DNA from 3 places in the Mesocryomonas lacus genome. Region 3 is predicted to be linked to each of the others. Evidence: riboswitches for the same ligand, from Rfam matches in the RefSeq annotation. Region 3 holds a riboswitch; each other region holds the start of a gene.
What was found. A riboswitch is a leader RNA that binds a small molecule or an ion and turns the genes downstream of it on or off. The one in region 3 is predicted to bind thiamine pyrophosphate.

Region 1 (5,715 bases), on a different contig from region 3:
CCAACCAGGGGTGCCCGTTTGCAACGAATATCGTCCTTGAGCCGACGGTGATCTGGTCCGTAGCGCTTGTTTCCAACCGTGCGCCGGTTGGTGAGAGGACCCGCATCTCCTCGGCATTGGCCCGAACCAGCGTCGGGCTGCGGCGGATGAGTTCTGCCGCCAGCACCCTGCGTCGTTCCGCGATGTCACATTTTACCGGGTCGAGGACCCACGGGCGGCCGCTTCCGGCAAAAAGGGTCACGGCGATCTCGATCGCATCCCGGCGCGATCGGTCGAGGGTGCCTAGATTGACGAGCAGCGCATCTGCCGCCCCGGCTACTTCAGCTATCTCGTCGGGGTCCACCGTCATCGAAGGCACGGCACCGAGGGCGGACAAGCCGTCGGCGGTGCGCATCTGAACGACGGTGTTGGTCAAGGCATGCACCCGGGGACGACGCTTCCGAAGTCGCGCCAGAAGCTCGGCAACCGAAGCGGGCGTCATCGAGCGAGCTCCACTGCGATCTCAGCCACGGTCGGAACGCTTTCGATCGCCTTCATCTCCTTCATGAAGACACCGAAGCGGGCCGTGCGTTCGCTATCCAGCCTTGCGGGGTGGCGGGCGAAGCGGGGCAGAGTGTCGAGGAAAGCCTGCCGGTTCAATCGGTCGTCCAGGTCCGGATGGGCTTCGAGGAACAGCCGCCATCCCTCATCCGGCTTGTCTACCAGCCGGCGGGTCGCTTCCTCGACCGCGGAGAGGAAGAGCGGCAGGCGCGGGTCGGCCGCCAAGTCGCGGCGGGTCACGTAGATCAGTTCGTCGTAGGCCGGCACGCCGTGCTCTTCCGGCAGAAAAGCGCGGCCTTCATGCCCTTCGATCTGCATCTGTGTAAGCTCGAAGTTCCTGAAGCCACCGACGGTGGCATCGACGCGCCCGGAGATCAGAGACGGCGTCAGCGCAAAATTGACGTTGACGAGTTCGACGTCTGCCAACGTCAGCCCGGCGGAAGCTAGCATCGCGCCGAGCATGGCATCCTCGAAGCCGGAGACCGAGAAGCCGATACGCTTGCCCTTGAGGTCCGCCAGCGTCTTCACGGGTCCGTTGGCAAGGACGATCAGCGTGTTGAGCGGCGTCGCCACGAGCGTTCCGAACCGCACCAGGGGAAGGCCCGCGGCGACGTCGAGAATGAGGTTCGGCTGGTAGTGTACCGCGATGTCAGCCTGGCTTGCGGCGACAAGCCGCGGCGGGGCTGATGGATCGGCGGGCGGGACGAGATCCACCGTTAGTCCTCTGTCCGTAAACAGTCCGAGCTTCTGCGCGAGCACCAGCGGCGCGTGGTCCGGATTGACGAACCACTCCAGCAAGACCGTGAGACGGGCGGCGGCGGCGGCGGGCTGGACACGCAACAAGGTCGGCAGGAGCAGCGGCACTCCCAGCAGGGTTCTTCTCAGCATGGGCAAGGGCCTTTCGACAGGGAGTTTATATTCATCGTTCGACCGCCCAGGGCGTTAGCCGAGCCGCAATGGCGTCGACCAGAAGACGCAGGACGAGCGTCATCGCGGCAAGCAGCGCCAGGGCGGCGAACATGATCTCGGTCTGCATCCGTGCATTGGCCTGGATCATCACGAAGCCGAGCCCGCCTGAGGCACCAACCCATTCGCCAATGACGGCACCCAGCGGCGCCAGCGGCGCGGCGACCCGCAGACCTGTCACTAAGGCGGGAACGGCAAGCGGGATCCGCACCCACCTGAAGGTCTGGAAACGGCTGGCGCCGGCGAGTTCTGCCACTTCGACCAGCGCGGCGTCGGTCCGCCGCAGCCCGTCGGCAAATGCGGACGCAATCGGGAAGAACAGGATCAGCGCCGCCATCACGATCTTCGAGGTCATCCCGAAGCCGAACCAGATCACCAACAACGGCGCGAGAGCGAAGACCGGGATGGCCTGGAGGACGAGAAGCACGGGCCAAGCGGGAGCGCCGAACCGCGGGAAACCTACTACAGCGGCTCCGGAGAGAATGCCCGCCATCGTGCCTAAGGCGAGACCCAGGATCGCCTCAACTACCGTCGTCGCGGCGTTCTCGACCAAGAACGAAAAGCGCCAGACCAGCGCCTGCGCGACCGCCAGGGGTGTTGGCAATATGTATCGGGGCAGGTCGAACGAGACGGTGGCAAGTTGCCAGACCGCGAGGACGGCAAGGCAGCCGCGGAGGCTTGTCCAGCCCAGCATGATCAACCGGGAGGCTTTTCCGGGGTTGAAGGAAAGAAGCTGGTCGGATGCCACCGTCATGCGCGATCTCAAGGGGTCGGAGCCCGGGCGATCGGATACAATGATGCGCAATGAGACGGATCGGGGGACCCACGGTCCCGTTTCTCGTTCCTACGCCGGCATGACCCGGATCAGGTTCAAGGGTTCGGTTTGCACCATCTCAGTGCCTGGCGGCACACCCCTCGAGATACCGGGAGAGAATGACTGGGCGAGCACGCTGCGTCAACAGATAGCTTCAGCCAGATTGCCTCAGGAGCTCTGATTGTCTTAGCCGGGTGGAAAGCCGAAAGGCAGGTTCCGAGCTTATCAGTTCAGAAGCGGACCAACACGGTTGGCTACGAGGATGCCAAGATTCACCTCAAGGTAGGTGAAGATGCGTTCTCCAGCACGGGTCAGGCTCAAAGCCACTTAGATCACCCGGCCAATTCATAAACCAGGCTTATAGCCGTATGACGAATGTCTGGCCTAATCCTCGGTCGGTGCACCTCCCACTTTTCCATTAGCCCTCACGGTCACCGTGACGGCATGGCCAATAGCCGCTCCTTGAGAGTTCGGTTGGCCGGACAACGTCGCACCCGGCAAAGTCGGAGAACCGATCGCTCTGAAAAGGAACGAGCCTGTGAAACTGCTTTCCGCCACCCTCATGTGCATTGCGCTCAGCGCCCCCGCCATCGCGCAAGGAGCAGCCGACATGCCCGTTCCCCTGCAAGGGGCCTCGGCTCTGTCTCCAGCCGACATCCAGTCCGTCTCGCCCGCGCTTGCCAGATTTGGTCAGGAAGACATCGTCGAAGCCCTTTGGCAGCGCCCGCAGCTTTCGCGCCGCGACCGAGCCCTCGTCACCGTGGCGATCCTCGTAGCCCGCAACCAGACAATGGACCTCGACCACTACCTGAACGTCGCCCTCGACGGTGGCGTTACACCACGCGAACTGTCCGAGACTGTCACGCATCTGGCCTTCTACGCCGGCTGGTCGAACGCCACGGCTGCCGTCGCCGTCGCCAAGGACGTCTTCGCCTCGCGCGGGATCGGTGCCGACCAGTTGCCGGCGGCGTCCCCCGAACTCCTCCCGGTGAACGAGCAGGCGGAGGCAAGCCGACAGGCGAGTGTTGAGAGCCTGCTCGGCGCCGCAACGCCTGGCCTTGACCAGTTCACCACCGATCCGCTCTTCCGGGACGTCTGGCTGCGACCGGACCTGTCTCCGCGTGACCGGAGCCTCGTCACCATCACCGCGCTGATGGCGAACGGACAGATCGCCCAGCTTTCAGGCCATCTGAACCGGGCCTTGGACAACGGCTTGAAGAAGGAAGAGGCAGGCGAGGTTGTCTCGCAGATTGCTTTCTACGCGGGCTGGCCGAACGCCTTCTCCGCGGGGCCGGTCGTCGTGGAGGTCTTCAAGAGCCGACCCGACTGACGGGCCTTACGCCTGCCCGAACCTCGAAGACTGTTTTTGATACCAACACGAAGGACCCACCATGAAGAAGACCCTGATGGCCGCCACGTTCGCTCTCGCGGGCGCCGCCTCTGCCGACGCACAGGAAATCCAAGTGTTCCCGAGCGGCTCGTCGCCCTCGGTGACCGCCGATCCCAAGAACTTCTCCGGCCAGGTGGTCATCGACCTCCCCGTGCCGTCCTCGGTCAAGGCGCCCGCTTCGTTCGGGCTGGTGAACTTCGCCCCCGGTGCGCGCACCGCGTGGCACACCCATCCGGTCGGGCAGACGTTGATCGTCACTGCGGGCAAGGGATGGGTGCAACGGGAGGGTCAGCCTCGCCAGGATCTTAAGCCAGGCGACGTCGTGTGGATCCCGGCCGGGATCAAGCACTGGCATGGCGGAACGGACACGAACGCCTTGAGCCACATCGCGGTTACCTATGTCCAAGACGGCAAGGCAGTCGACTGGATGGAGCTCGTGACCGACGAAGAGTACGCGAACCGGTGAGGCAAGGTGACGGGCGCGTCGGTTCGTTCCGGACACGCCCGTGTCCCAAGGCCCAGAGTGACCGCCTCATAATCACGGACGGTGCCCAGCACAGTTTCAGAAGGCCCGGCCGTTGCCCTGGCGCGGAGGCACTGGATCGCGATGTCATCGCCCAAGCCGTAGCGGGTTGGCAAGCACCTGTCTCTGATGGGTTGCCGCCGGTCCACGCCGACCAAAAAGGAGAACAACATGACTGACAACATCGCGGGGAAGGTGATCGTCATCACCGGGGCTTCGAGCGGAATGGGGGAGGCAGCCGCCCGCCATCTGGCCGCCAAGGGGGCAGTCGTCGTCGCGGCGGCGCGGCGTGCCGATCACATCGAGCGCATCGTCGCCGAGATCGTCGCGAAGGGTGGCAACGCCATCGCGGTCCCCGCCGACGTGACCAGGATGGACGACATGGGCAAGTTAGCTGAAGCCACCATCGCGGCGTATGGCCGGATCGACGTCCTCGTCAACAATGCCGGCGTGATGCCCCTCTCGCCCCTTGAGCGATTGAAGGTCGATGAGTGGAACCAGATGATCGACGTCAACCTAAAGGGCGTACTCCACGGGATCGCCGCTGTCCTCCCTCACATGAAGGAACGCAGGTCCGGCCACATCGTCACCACAGCCTCGGTGGCAGCGCATAAGGTTTTTCCGGCGTCCGCGGTCTACTCCGCGACAAAGTACGCCGTGCGCGCGCTCTCGGAAGGGCTTCGGCAAGAGGTCAAACCGTACAACATACGCACCACGCTCCTCTCGCCGGGCGCGGTCGCGACCGAACTCCTGGACCACATCAGCGAAGGGGACATTCAGTCAGCCAACCGCGACTACGTGAACCGCGTCGCCATCCCCGCCGAGAGCTACGCCCGGATGCTCGCCTTCGTCGTAAGCCAGCCGGAGGACGTCGATGTGAACGAGATCGTCTTCCGGCCCACCGCCCAAGACCTCTGACCGCAAGGCGGCCGCAAACCTCCCCGGGAAGCACGTCGAGGGCGTGCCTTTGAAAGGTGATACGATGTCGACAACAACAAGAACTCTCGGCGCCTTGAGCAGGGCAACCGCGTTCGGCGTCATCCTGCTGGTCGGAGCGGCAGCACCGGAAGTGGCGCAGGCGCAGGCGCTATCCGACATCAAGCCAGCCGCGGCGCCCCTCACACTAGCCAACCGAGGCAGCTTCATGGTCGGTGGCGACACCATGGCCCAGACCGCCCAGCAGCTCTCCAGCATCGTCAATGCGCCGCCTCCGAGCGGCGGCGACATCACGATCAACCAGATGTACGTCGAGTACATGGTTCCGCAGGAGAGGAGCGGCGTGTCGGTGGTGCTGCTTCATGGGGCGACCTTGAGCGGCAAGACCTTCGATACGACACCGGACGGGCGCATGGGCTGGTACGAGTACTTCGTGCGGCAGGGACATCCGGCCTATGTCGCCGACCAAGTGTCACGCGGCCGCTCCGGCGTGGATCTCTCGGTCTACAATGACGTTCGCGCCGGGACGAAGCCCCCGGCGGATCT
Region 2 (5,715 bases), on a different contig from region 3:
CGGCGATCGCCATCAAGGCGAGGCTGAGCGCGCCGAGAATCAGCGCGATGCCGGCCGCATCGGTGCTGCGGTAGCTGCCCATGCGCTGATGCAGGAGCAACGGCAAGGTGACGAAATCCTGGTTGCCGAAGAGGGCGGCAACGCCGAGATCGCCAAGCGACAGCGCCAGCGCAAAGGCGAAGCCGAGACCGAGGGCGCCCTGCACCGCCGGCCACTCGACGTACCGCCACCGCGACCAGCCGGTCATTGTGAGACTGGCCGCCAGGCGATCGTGGCGCGCCGCCGACGACGCGAGCGCCGGCCCGGCAATCCGCATGACGAAGGGCATGGCCATTACCGCATTGGTCAGTACCACCATCACCGGCGCCAGGGCGAAGACGTCAGTCGCCTGCCGCAGCACCAGGAACCAGCCGGCGCCGAGCACGATCGGCGGGATCACCAGCACCAGGCTGCCGGACAGGTCGAACACCCCCCGCAGCGATCGCAGCCGCCCCCTCTGATGAGCGAAGCTCGATGCGCCGAACAGCAGCGCCAGCGACAGGATGAGGCTCAGCGTCGCCGCGGCAAATCCAACCGCAAGGCTCGTCGCCAGCGCGCGCTGCAGCAGCGGCTCGCCGATAAGGCGGAAGAGATCGGCGCCAAGTCCCTTGACCAGCACCGCGACGAAAGGCGCGGCGATGAAACCAAGACCGAGGAGAATGACGAGGAGGCCGCCAGCGCGCTGCAGGGCCGTCTGCCGGTCGAAGCGGACCGCCTTGCGCCCGACCGTCACGCCGGCGTCGAGATTCCCGCCGAGGCGCAGCACCGCAGCGAGCACGAGGCCGGTCAGCGTGATCTGCACGAGGGCCAGGAGCACCGCCCGGCCGGGGTCGAAATCATAGCGCAGCGACTGGAAGATCGCGACCTCGAGCGTCGTGCCGCCCGGCCCACCTCCCAGCACCAGCACCAGGGTAAAGCTCGTGATGCAGAGCATGAAGACGAGGCTCGCCGCCCCCGGCAGCGCTGCGCGCACCGCCGGCCATTCGACCAGCCGGAACACCGCCATCGGTCGGAGCGACAACTGCCCCGCGAGCTTCCAGCTCTCGGCCGGCACGCTGTCGAGCGCGGCGAAGATCAGCCGCGCCGCCAGCGGCAGGTTGAAGAAGACATGGGCGAGGAGGATGCCGGAGAGGCCGTAGACGTCGAGGCGTGGCTGTCCCAGCGCGGCGAGCCCTTCCGACACCACCCCGCCCCGGCCCCAGACCGCGATGATGCCGAGCGCGCCGACCAGCACCGGCAGCGCCTGCGGCAGCAGGAACAGCCGCAGCACCAGCGCCCGCCCGGGAAAACGGAAGCGGTGAAGGGCGATCGCCAGCGGCACCGCCCCTGCGACCGATAGGGCCGCCGAGAGCAGCGCCTGCTGCAAGGTGAAGAGGACGACGCCTTGCAGGTAGCCGTCGCGCGCCAACGTTGGCACGTCCGGAAAGGCGCCGGCAAAGCCGAGCAGGGCGGCGAACGGGCCGGCGACGAAAAGCGCGAGGAAGCCGAGGCCGGCGATGCCTGAGGCAAGCTTCCCGCGCCGGTCGGCGGTAAGGCCCGGGCTCAGCGGCCGATCGCCTTCAGCCACTCGTCGGTCCAGGCCTTGCGGTTGGCCGCGACGTCCTCCGCCGGCACCGCGAGCGGCCTTGCGGGCTGCACCAGTTTTGCAAATTCCGGCGGCAGCGGGGTGGACGGCGCGATCACCGGCAGCGACCAGTTGGTGGTCGGGATCACGTCCTGGAAGGCGGGGGTGAGGATGAAGTCGAGGAAGGCTTTCGCTAGTTCCGGCTGCTTCGAGCCCTTCAGCCGGCCGGCGAGTTCCACCTGCAGATAGTGGCCTTCGGCGAAGCTGGCCGCCTGGTAGCGCTCCACCTTCTCCTCGATCATGTGGTAGGCCGGCGACGTCGTATAGCTCAGCACGATCGGCGCCTCGCCTTGCGTGAACAGGCCATAGGCCTCGCTCCAGCCGGGGGTGACCGTCAGGATCCGCTTCGACAGCGTCTGCCATTTCGCCGCGGCCCCCTCGCCGTAGACCGCCTTCATCCAGAGCAGCAGGCCGAGGCCTGGCGTCGAGGTGCGGGCATCCTCGATGACGATCTTCTCGTCGGGGTCGCCATTGATGAGGTCGTCAAAGCTCTTCGGCGGGTTCTTCACCGTCTCGGTGTCGTAGATGAAGGCGAGGTAGCTGTAGTCGAACGGCACGAAGACCTTGTCGTCGAAGCCGCCCGGCACCGTCAGAGCGGCGAGATCGACGCCGCTGTCGGCGAAGAGGCCGGTCGCCTTCATCTCCGGCACCATTTCGGCGGTCATGCCGAGGGCGACGTCGGCCTTGGTGCCGGCGCCTTCGAGCTTCAGACGGTTGAGGATCTCAACGCCGTCGCCGAGCCCGACCCATTGCAGGTCGCAGCCGCAGGTCTTCTCGAACGCCGCCTCGATTTTCGGACCCGGGCCCCATTCCGGCAGGAAGCTCTCATAGGTGTAGACGGTCAGCACCGGCTTTTCGTCCGCCGCGAGGGCCGGCAGAGCGGAGGCGGCGACAAGCGCCAGCGTGGAGGCGAGAGAGGCAAGACGCACGGCGTTTCCTTCGACAAGGCGGCCGTCTCGCGGATCGACTGGGTGCGCTTCCGCGCGCTGCGCGGACGCCCTCATCCCTCCGCCGGTACGAGCCGGATCAGGTTCGGCGGGTTGGCAAAAAGCCTCTCAGCCCGAAGGCACCCCGTGTGAGCCGGGCCAGCATAGCCGGCTCTGCGGGCAAGGCAAGACAGGGGCACGGCTGCTGCAGGCCTTCCGGCGCCAAAAAGAGGTCGCTGCATCCGCAGCCCCTAACCCTTCCCCATCTTCAGACCCGCGCTGCGGCACCTAACGCCGCGGCGATCCGCCGTCAGTGAGGGAGGCCGTGCGGATCGATGGTTGCCCCTCCCCTCGCCGGCCGCTACAGCCGCGGCATGAGCCGCTTCACCATCCTTCTCGCAGGCCCGATCCGGCCGACCGGAGACCTCTGCCGCGCCGTTGCGGCGACGCGCATCATCGCCGCCGACCGCGGCATGATGCATGCCGCACCGCTCGGCGTCGTGCCGGAGCTCTGGGTCGGCGACTTCGATTCGGTCGATCCGGCGCTCGATGCCCGTCATGCCGAGACCCCGCGCGAGACCTTTCCGCGCGACAAGGACAGGACCGATGGCGAGCTGGCGATCGACACCGCCATCGCGCGCGGCGCCACCGACCTCCTGCTGGTCGGCGCCTGCGGCGGCCCGCGCACCGACCACGCCTTCATGCACCTGGTGCTGGCACTGCGCTATGCCGCCCGCGGGCTTGGCGTGACGCTCGCCGACGGCAACGAGACCGCCGTGCCACTCGCCCCCGGCGCGCAAAAATTCGACCTCGCGCCCGGCACCACCTTCTCCATCCTCAAATTCTCCGACCTCGCCGGCCTGACCATCGAGGGCGCCCGCTGGCCGCTGGAGAACGTCGCCGTGCCGTTCCACTCGATCCTCACCCAGTCCAACGAGGCCGCCGGCCCGGTGACGGTCACACTCGCGAGCGGAACCGCGGTCATGCTGATACAAGCCCCCGGGGGCGATGCCCGCCCCGCCACCGAGCGCCCCTAACCGGCCCACGCCGCCAGCGGCACGACCCGACGACCGATGCCCCGCAAGGGGCTTGGCCCCGACGCCCTTTTTCGACTAGGGTGGAGAGAATGGTCCCGTAGCTCAGCAGGATAGAGCATCAGATTCCTAATCTGAGGGTCACTGGTTCAAATCCAGTCGGGATCACCAATAATTTCAACGGCTTATGCCTTGGAAGAGGCCCTATCGTGTCGCAGTCATGTTGCATCCAGCTCCCTTGATTTCCAAGGGGTTCCGCTGGAAGCCGGCGAATCCGTGCGACATGATCTGCGACATAGCAGTGGTGTGGTACGAATTGTATCGGTGAGGACGGCAGTGAATGACGCCTGACGTTGAAGGCCGCATTTTTGCTCAACTCGATCAAGTGAACGCTGCACGTAAGCGGTTCGATGGCCCTGCGCAGTGGCGCGTTAGCGCCCGACCCGGCCATTCGAAGTCCTTCTTGCTTCTCCTCAAAAGCGGACATTAAATGATTGGGCGGCTCTAGCCACGATGCAAACGACTCCAGATCAGCTGCTCGACGATGCCAACCAGTTGACATATCTGGCAAGGCAACGAATGAACGAAAACCTGTCAGAGTGGCCTGAAGTATTCTCACGCGCCAAGGAACCCGCACTTCCTCAGCATATGCTGACGTGCACCACTTCAGCGGCGTCTCGGAATTTGTCGCGACCATATTCGTCGGAGTTTTAGGGAAGTCTTTGGGGATGGCAATGCGGGCCGTGTGTTCGGTCCGAGTGTTTAAGTCGGCCGGAGATCAACGCGAAGAACCTTAGCCCACCGCAATTAATTCCTGCCGCTCGCCGAGCCATTCGACGAATGCCTCGGGCAGCATCGGCCTACCGAAATAGTAGCCCTGTCCCTCGTCGCAACCGGCTCTGACGAGCAGATCGCTGGTAGCCTTGTCCTCGATGCCTTCGGCGACGACGCGGTATCCAAGGTCGTGACACAGCGTGATCATCGCCCGGACGAGCGTCAGCGCCTTCTCGTCCTTCGCGATGTTCAAGAGGAAGGACCGGTCGATCTTCACGACGTCCACCGGCAGCTTCTGGAGATACGAAAGGCTGCTGTAGCCCGTTCCGAAATCGTCGATGGCGAGTGTCATGCCCATGGACGAGATGGCCCCGAGTTTGTCGAGACCCTTGCCCCCCTCGCGCATGACGGCTCCTTCGGTGAGCTCGAGCTCTATCCGATGCGACGGAATCCCGTGACCTGACAGCTTCGCTTCGAGCATGGGCAGGAATTCCGGGTCTTCGAGATTGCTCGGCGAGATGTTGACCGACATTCGAACCGTGGTCTTCGTGCGTTGCCATTCGGCCATCTGCGCGAGACTGGCATCGACGACCCACGACGTTAGCGTCCGGATGTCGCCGGTGGATTCGACGATGGGGACGAACTCCGCCGGCGAGATGGCCCCGGCTTCGGGGTGTGTCCAACGGACAAGGGCCTCGATGCCCTTGCATTCGCCGCTCCAGAGGTCGACCCGCGGCTGGTAGACCAGATGCAGCTGTCCGAATGCTATCGCCGACTTGAATTCACTCAGGATCCAGTAGCGGCGGGTGTCAGCCTGGTCCACGTCCCTGGAATAGAAATTGACTGTCTCGCCTGCGATACGTGCACCCTGGGACGCGACATGTGCGGTTCGAAGAACCTCACGGGGCTCGATTTCGCCAAGGCGGAACTCGGTTACGCCAATACGGGGACTGAGCAGAAACCCAGATCTCAGTGTACGATGCTGCGCTTGTGTCCTGCTCCGAAGCAACGTCGCATATCCCGCCTTCTCCACGCCGATCGGCGCCATGAACGCAAACTGCGTCGATCCCACTTGGTAGAGCGGACGATGCGGGCCGATGATGGCTTGTATCGTCGCCGCGGCGGCCTGTACGACTTCGTCGAAGTAGCTTGTCCCCATCACGCGGGCCGCCTGATCCATTTCCAGACTGCTCGCGATCTCCACCAGTACGGCCATCCGGGTAGTTCCCGCCTGATCGAGTGCCTGGTCCGCCAGGTCGTCTAGGAATTGGTTGCGGTTCGGCATGCCGCTGATCGCGTCGATGCGTCCGACCGCATG
Region 3 (5,715 bases):
TGCGCTTTGGCGGCAAGGTCCGGCACCATCTGCATGGCCGCAAACAACGCATAGGCGATGCCGGCGGGCAGCCGGAGATAGGCCATCAGCGCCCGCACGAAGCCGCCGGGATCGATCGCCCGGGCAAAGAAGATCGAGACCATCCCGCCGGCGATCGCGCGCAGAAACAGCACCAGCCCCGCCCGGCCGGCCTCGGAGGCCGCAAGGTCGGCGGAGAACACCGCGACTGCCGAGTTCTCCTGCCGGAAGAGGATGTTGGTGGTGAGGAAGCCAAAACCGAACAGCACGAAGGGCACGGTCAGGCCAAGCAGCACCAGAACGCGCGTGCGGGTGAGCACCACTGTCATCCCGGCAAACAGCAGGATGGCGAAGAGCTGGAAGCCGGGGGTGAACACCATGGTCGTCGCGAGGATCCAGGCGAGGCAAGCGCCGAGCACCGTCAGCGGGTTGACCGCGCCCATCAACGGGCCGCCTGCCAGGTCAGCGCCGGCGCGAGCAGCGGCTCGGCGAGGCCGTTTTCCGCCATCAGCCGGGCATCCAGCAGGAGGTCGCGCGCCGGCCCGATCGCCTTCAGGCACCCCTCCCCGAGGATCGCCACCCGGTCGGCCAGCCGCAGCGCCAGGTCCATGTCGTGGGTGATGACGACGATGGCGCGATCGCGGGCGCGCAGCGCGTCGATCCGCGCGGTCAAGTCCGCCGTGCCGGCGGCGTCGAGCCCGGCGCTCGGCTCGTCCAGCACCAGCAGCGGCCAGCGGTCGGCGGCATCGATCGCCGCCAGCGCCACCCGCCGCTTCTGGCCCTCGGACAGCGTGAAGGGATGACGGTCCTCGAGCCCGCCGAGGCCGAAGCGGTCGAGGGCGACGTTCAGACGCGCGGCCCGCTCCGCCGCGGGCATGGCCGACGGCAGCATGGCGTCGATCTCGTCGCGGACCGAGCCGGTCGCGAACTGGTCCTCGGGATGCTGCAAGGCGATGGCGCCGGGCGCCCCGGTCCGCGCGCCGCCTTTCAGGCGCAGCAACCCGGCAAGGCTTGCACCCAGCGTCGACTTCCCCGCCCCGTTGCGCCCGAGAAGCACCAGCACCTCGCCGGTTTGAACCCCGAGGGAGATTTCCCGCAGCACGACGGGGCCGAGAAACGGCGCGCAATCGGCCTTGTCGAGGCGGGCGATGTCCGCGCCCGGATGCGGTCGCGCTTGCGGCGGCAGCCGCTCGGCAGCGAAACCCGCCACCGCAGCCCTGGCCGCCACCTGAAGCTCAGGCGACAGGCGCTGCAGCGGCGCGAGCGCTTCAGCGAGGGTCAGCGGCGGCGGGTCGAGCGTGATGCCGGCCGCCATCAACGCGGCGTCGAGATGGGCGGCGAGCGGCTGCCAGAGACCTTCCGCGCGAAGGACGGCATGGCTTGCGCGGAACAGCTGGCGCGGCGGCCCCTCGGCGATCACCTGCCCGGATCGGCCGAGCACGACGACGCGGTCGATGGCGTCGATCAGCCCGTCCAGCCGGTGGTCGACCACGAGGCAGGCGCGGTTGCCCGTCCTGTCGTGGAGCACCGCGTGCAGCCGCGCCGCGGCCTCGGGCGAGAGGTGCGCGGTCGGTTCATCGGCGAGGAGGATCGGAGCGTTCTGGGCAAGGATGGCCGCGAGCGCCACCAGCTGCCGTTCGCCGCCGGACATCGAGAGCGAGCGACGCTCGCGCCAATCCGCGGGCAGACCGAGCCGCTGCATCACATCAGACACCCGCGCCTCGATCGCGGCCGGCGCCATGCCGAGGTTCTCGCAGGCGAAGGCGATCTCGTCGCGCACACGCATGCCGCAAAGCACCTGGTCGGCGTCCTGGAAATAATGCCCGACGGTATCGGACCACTCGGCCGGCGAGCGGCTGTCGCCGGGCCGGCCGAACAGGCGCGTCGTGCCCGAGACATCAGCGGGAACGTTCGCCGGCACCAGCCCGGTCAGCGCCAGCAGCAGCGAAGACTTGCCGGAACCGGAGGCGCCGAGCAGCAGTACCCGCTCGCCCGGCAGGAGCCGCAAATCGACCGGGCCGATGGTCGGCGTGCCGGCGAAGGTGATCGCCGTCCGCCGCCATTCCGCCGCGGCCACCCCGCCGCTGGAAGGTGTGCCGCCGTTGCTGAGGCGTGCGTCAGGCAAGCGCCGTCCGCCGGTCGGTGTCGATCTTCAGCCCGTGCAGCACGCCGGTCCGGTAGAGCGCGGCGACGATGGCGTGGCCGAGCCAGCCGCCGAGCAGCGCGCCCGACAGGCAGCGCAGCGCGAACATGGCCACCAGCAGGCCCGGCGCCAGCGCGCCGTAGTCGAAGCGGATCCAGGTGTAGATAAAGCTCGCGATCGCCGCGCCGACGCCGGCCGCCATCAGCACCGGCAGCGAGTAGTTGCGCCAGCGGGTCGCGGCGAACACCGCTTCCGCCCCCGCGCCCTGGATCATGCCCGAGAGGATCAGAAGGAGGCCGCCGGGGCTGCCGAGAAGGATCTCGACCGCCGCGGCCATCACCTCGGCGGCGAAGGCGACGCCGGGCTTGCGGATGATCGCCGCGGCGACCACCGAGGCGATGAACCAGAAGCCCATGAAGACGTCCATCGAGACGGCGCCGAGGGCGGCCTGGGCGATCAGCCAGATCTGCACCCAGCCGAGATAGAGCACGGCAAAAACCGCGCCGAGGACGGCGACGACGAGCGTTTCGCGCAGGGTCCAGCCTGTTCGCATGGCAGTTCTCCGGATGTGAGGGGTCAGTCTGGGGACGTCAGGAAAGGCTGGTGGACACCGGGCGAACAGCCGAAGGGCTGTTCGCCGACAGGGTCACGTCGAGGGCGACGTGGGCCCCCTCGGGCGCAAAGCGCAAAAAGGCTTCCGACAGGGTGGCGAAGACCATCCCGGCATCGCCGGACAGTTTCGTGCAGAAATTCTTCGAGCGGTCGAAGACGCCGGACTGCTTGAGGAAGTCGATGCAGGCGTAGATCTCGTCCATGTGCTCGCCGCGGCCGAGCGGATAGTAGGAGAACTGCGCCGATATTGTCTGGCCGGTGGGGGCTGCGGCCGCGACCTTGGCAAGGCTTGCGGCGACGCGCTGGTCCAGCGGACCGAGCGGGGCGAAGCCTCCCTCGGGCGGCGAGCAGATCGCATCGTCCGGCTCGCCGGGACAGCCGCGCGAGACCGTGGCCGACAGCACCGTGTGCATCCCGCCGCGGGCGGCGGAAACGAAGAGGTCGCGCATTGCTGGGAAGAGCTCTTCCGGCGGGCCGACGAGGAGCGTCGAGAGGTCGTCGGTCTCGATCCTGAACCGCGGGCGGTAGGGATCGAGCGCGCCGAGCGCACCGAGGATGACGGCGACGAAATCGTCGGTCATCGGGTAAAGGGAAATCTGTGCGCCTGAAAACATCGCTCGCCTCGCTCCGCTGGCATTACCCAGATCAGCTTGAGGGTTTGAAGGCCTGCGCCCTCGTCTCAGCCCCGGCATTGCGGAGCACCCCTGTCGTGACGGCGTGTCTACGCCCCGCGGAGGTCGGGCACAAGGGCTTTTCGCAAGGGGGCGCGGCACCCCGACGTGGCCCGGCGGCGCCGCAGCAGCGTTGCGTCTCCCGCCACAACTGGCACTCCCGCGAAAAATTCGGCAGAAGGGGCGGCCAACCGGGACCCCGCCATGACGCGCACGCTGTTTTCGCCCCTCGCCCGCTCGCTGCCGGCCAGCATTCCCTTCGTCGGGCCGGAAGCGCTGGAGCGCCAAGCCGGCACGGCCTTCAAGGCCCGGCTCGGGGCGAACGAGAGCGTGTTCGGCCCCTCCCCCGCCGCCATCGAGGCGATGCGCGCGGCGGCCGCGGAGAGCTGGGCCTATGGCGATCCCGAGCAGGCCGAATTGAAGGCGGCGCTCGCCGCGCATCACGGGCTGAAGCCGGAGAACATCACCGTCGGCGAGGGCATTGACGGCCTGCTGGGCCTCCTGGTGCAGCTCGCCACCGAGCCGGGCGATGCTGTGCTGACCTCGCGCGGGGCGTACCCGACCTTCAACTACCACGTCGCCGGCCATGGCGCGGTGCTCGACATGGTGCCTTACCGCGACGCCCGTCCGGAGATCGCCGAGGACATCGACGCACTGATCGAGCGCGCCCGCGAGACCCGGCCGCGCCTCCTCTACTTCGCCAATCCGGACAACCCGACGGGCTCCTGGCATTCGGCCGAAGCGGTCGGGCGGCTGATCGCCGAGACGCCGGAGGAAACGATCCTGGTGCTCGACGAGGCCTATTGCGATTTCGCGCCGGCGTCCGCGCTGCCGCCGATCGACCTTCTCCGGCCGAACCTCCTGCGCTTCCGCACCTTCTCGAAGGCCTACGGAATGGCGGGCGTCCGGGTCGGCTACGCCATCGGCGATGCCGGCTCGATCCGCCAGTTCGACAAGGTGCGCAATCATTTCGGCGTGTCGCGGATCGCCCAGGCCGGCGCGCTCGCAGCGCTCGGCGACCAGGCGTTTCTCTTTGACGTCGTCGGAAAAGTCGCGGCAGGACGGGCGCGGCTGGCCTCGATCGCAACGGCGGCAGGGCTTTCGCCGCTCCCCTCGGCGACGAATTTCGTCGCCATCGACTGCGGCCGGGATGCGGCCTACGCGAAAGCGGTGCTCGCCGGCATTCTGGCGGAGGGCGTCTTCATCCGCATGCCCGGCGTCGCGCCGCTCGACCGGATGATCCGCGTCACCGTCGGCCGCGAGCCGGACCTCGCTCTGTTCGAACAGGCGCTGCACAGGGTCCTGAACGGGCTCGGCCGCAACGGCTGATGCGGCTGTCGTCGTGGGTCCGGTAAGACCAGCCCCAGGCGATCAGTGCCGGGCGATCCAGTCGCGGGCGGCGCGCAGCGCCTTGGCGATGTCTGCCTTCGACATCTGGTCCGCGACTTCCTGGCGGTGGAAGGCGGCATCCTCGACACCGTCGCGGGCGGCGAGGTTGAAGTACATGTGGGCGGCCACGAGATCGACCGCGCCGTCGCGGCCGAGCGCGCAGAGCAGGCCCATCTGGAACAGGACATCCGGCGACGGGGTGAAAACGGTGGCGCCGATGGTGCCGGTCGAGTGATCCGAGAAATCGAAGCGTGCCATGTCCGAAGGTCTCCTGATGGTGCGGTTCGCCGGTTGCCCCGGCCGCTCTCTGCTGCCTTGGAGAATGCACCCTTCGCTTCAACACCCGCTTAAAAGGCGTGGCTAATTTGAACTAAACACCACGCTCATCTTTCACTAACCTTTGGCCATCCATTCTTCCGCAGCCCCTATACGGCAGCGCTGACAGCAAATGCGGCGGAATACGGGCAGGCGGACGGTGAACGCTTGCGTAACCATCCCGCGAAACAGACCCTCATCTTCAGCCATTCCGATCCAAACCGAAAAGGCTTGTTGCGCGGCGGCCAAACCACCGCTTTGCCACCGCCACTGGCCTGGTTTACGTCTTGGCTGCGGGAACCGCGCAAGCGCCGGCACGGCGCCGCATTCCGGCTGGGGAGGATAAGAATGAACCGCATCATGATCGCTGCCGCATCGCTCGCGATGATCAGCTGGAGCGCTGTGGCCGCGGAGCCGGTCGTCGGCAATTGGAAGACCGCCAGCGGCGAGACCGCGAAGATCGCGCCTTGCGGCGGCGACTACTGCATCACGGTCACTACCGGCAAGTTCAAGGGCAAGCAGATCGGCAAGATGAGCGGCGCGGGGGCGGACTACGCAGGCGAGATC

Region 1: another riboswitch for thiamine pyrophosphate. It lies ahead of ACZLZQ_RS14435 (ABC transporter permease); the one in region 3 lies ahead of ACZLZQ_RS08070 (YkoF family thiamine/hydroxymethylpyrimidine-binding protein).
Region 2: another riboswitch for thiamine pyrophosphate. It lies ahead of thiB (thiamine ABC transporter substrate binding subunit); the one in region 3 lies ahead of ACZLZQ_RS08070 (YkoF family thiamine/hydroxymethylpyrimidine-binding protein).

Annotation. Positions count from the first base shown of each region.
Region 1 is NZ_JBUZWF020000004.1:40,676-46,390, forward strand. It holds gene ACZLZQ_RS14425 (hydroxyethylthiazole kinase) at 1-481, opposite strand, end outside; gene ACZLZQ_RS14430 (ABC transporter substrate-binding protein) at 478-1,425, opposite strand; gene ACZLZQ_RS14435 (ABC transporter permease) at 1,460-2,200, opposite strand; TPP riboswitch at 2,331-2,432, opposite strand; gene ACZLZQ_RS14440 (carboxymuconolactone decarboxylase family protein) at 2,883-3,650, shown strand; gene ACZLZQ_RS14445 ((R)-mandelonitrile lyase) at 3,712-4,176, shown strand; gene ACZLZQ_RS14450 (SDR family oxidoreductase) at 4,405-5,151, shown strand; gene ACZLZQ_RS14455 (alpha/beta hydrolase family protein) at 5,246-5,715, shown strand, end outside.
Region 2 is NZ_JBUZWF020000009.1:162,945-168,659, forward strand. It holds gene thiP (thiamine/thiamine pyrophosphate ABC transporter permease) at 1-1,606, opposite strand, end outside; gene thiB (thiamine ABC transporter substrate binding subunit) at 1,582-2,592, opposite strand; TPP riboswitch at 2,650-2,747, opposite strand; gene ACZLZQ_RS23240 (thiamine diphosphokinase) at 2,964-3,626, shown strand; tRNA gene ACZLZQ_RS23245 (tRNA-Arg) at 3,718-3,794, shown strand; gene ACZLZQ_RS23250 (putative bifunctional diguanylate cyclase/phosphodiesterase) at 4,417-5,715, opposite strand, start outside.
Region 3 is NZ_JBUZWF020000002.1:643,534-649,248, reverse strand. It holds gene ACZLZQ_RS08085 (energy-coupling factor transporter transmembrane component T family protein) at 1-461, opposite strand, end outside; gene ACZLZQ_RS08080 (ABC transporter ATP-binding protein) at 461-2,143, opposite strand; gene ACZLZQ_RS08075 (ECF transporter S component) at 2,136-2,714, opposite strand; gene ACZLZQ_RS08070 (YkoF family thiamine/hydroxymethylpyrimidine-binding protein) at 2,752-3,387, opposite strand; TPP riboswitch at 3,379-3,489, opposite strand; gene ACZLZQ_RS08065 (pyridoxal phosphate-dependent aminotransferase) at 3,649-4,773, shown strand; gene ACZLZQ_RS08060 (sel1 repeat family protein) at 4,816-5,091, opposite strand; gene ACZLZQ_RS08055 (DUF2147 domain-containing protein) at 5,497-5,715, shown strand, end outside.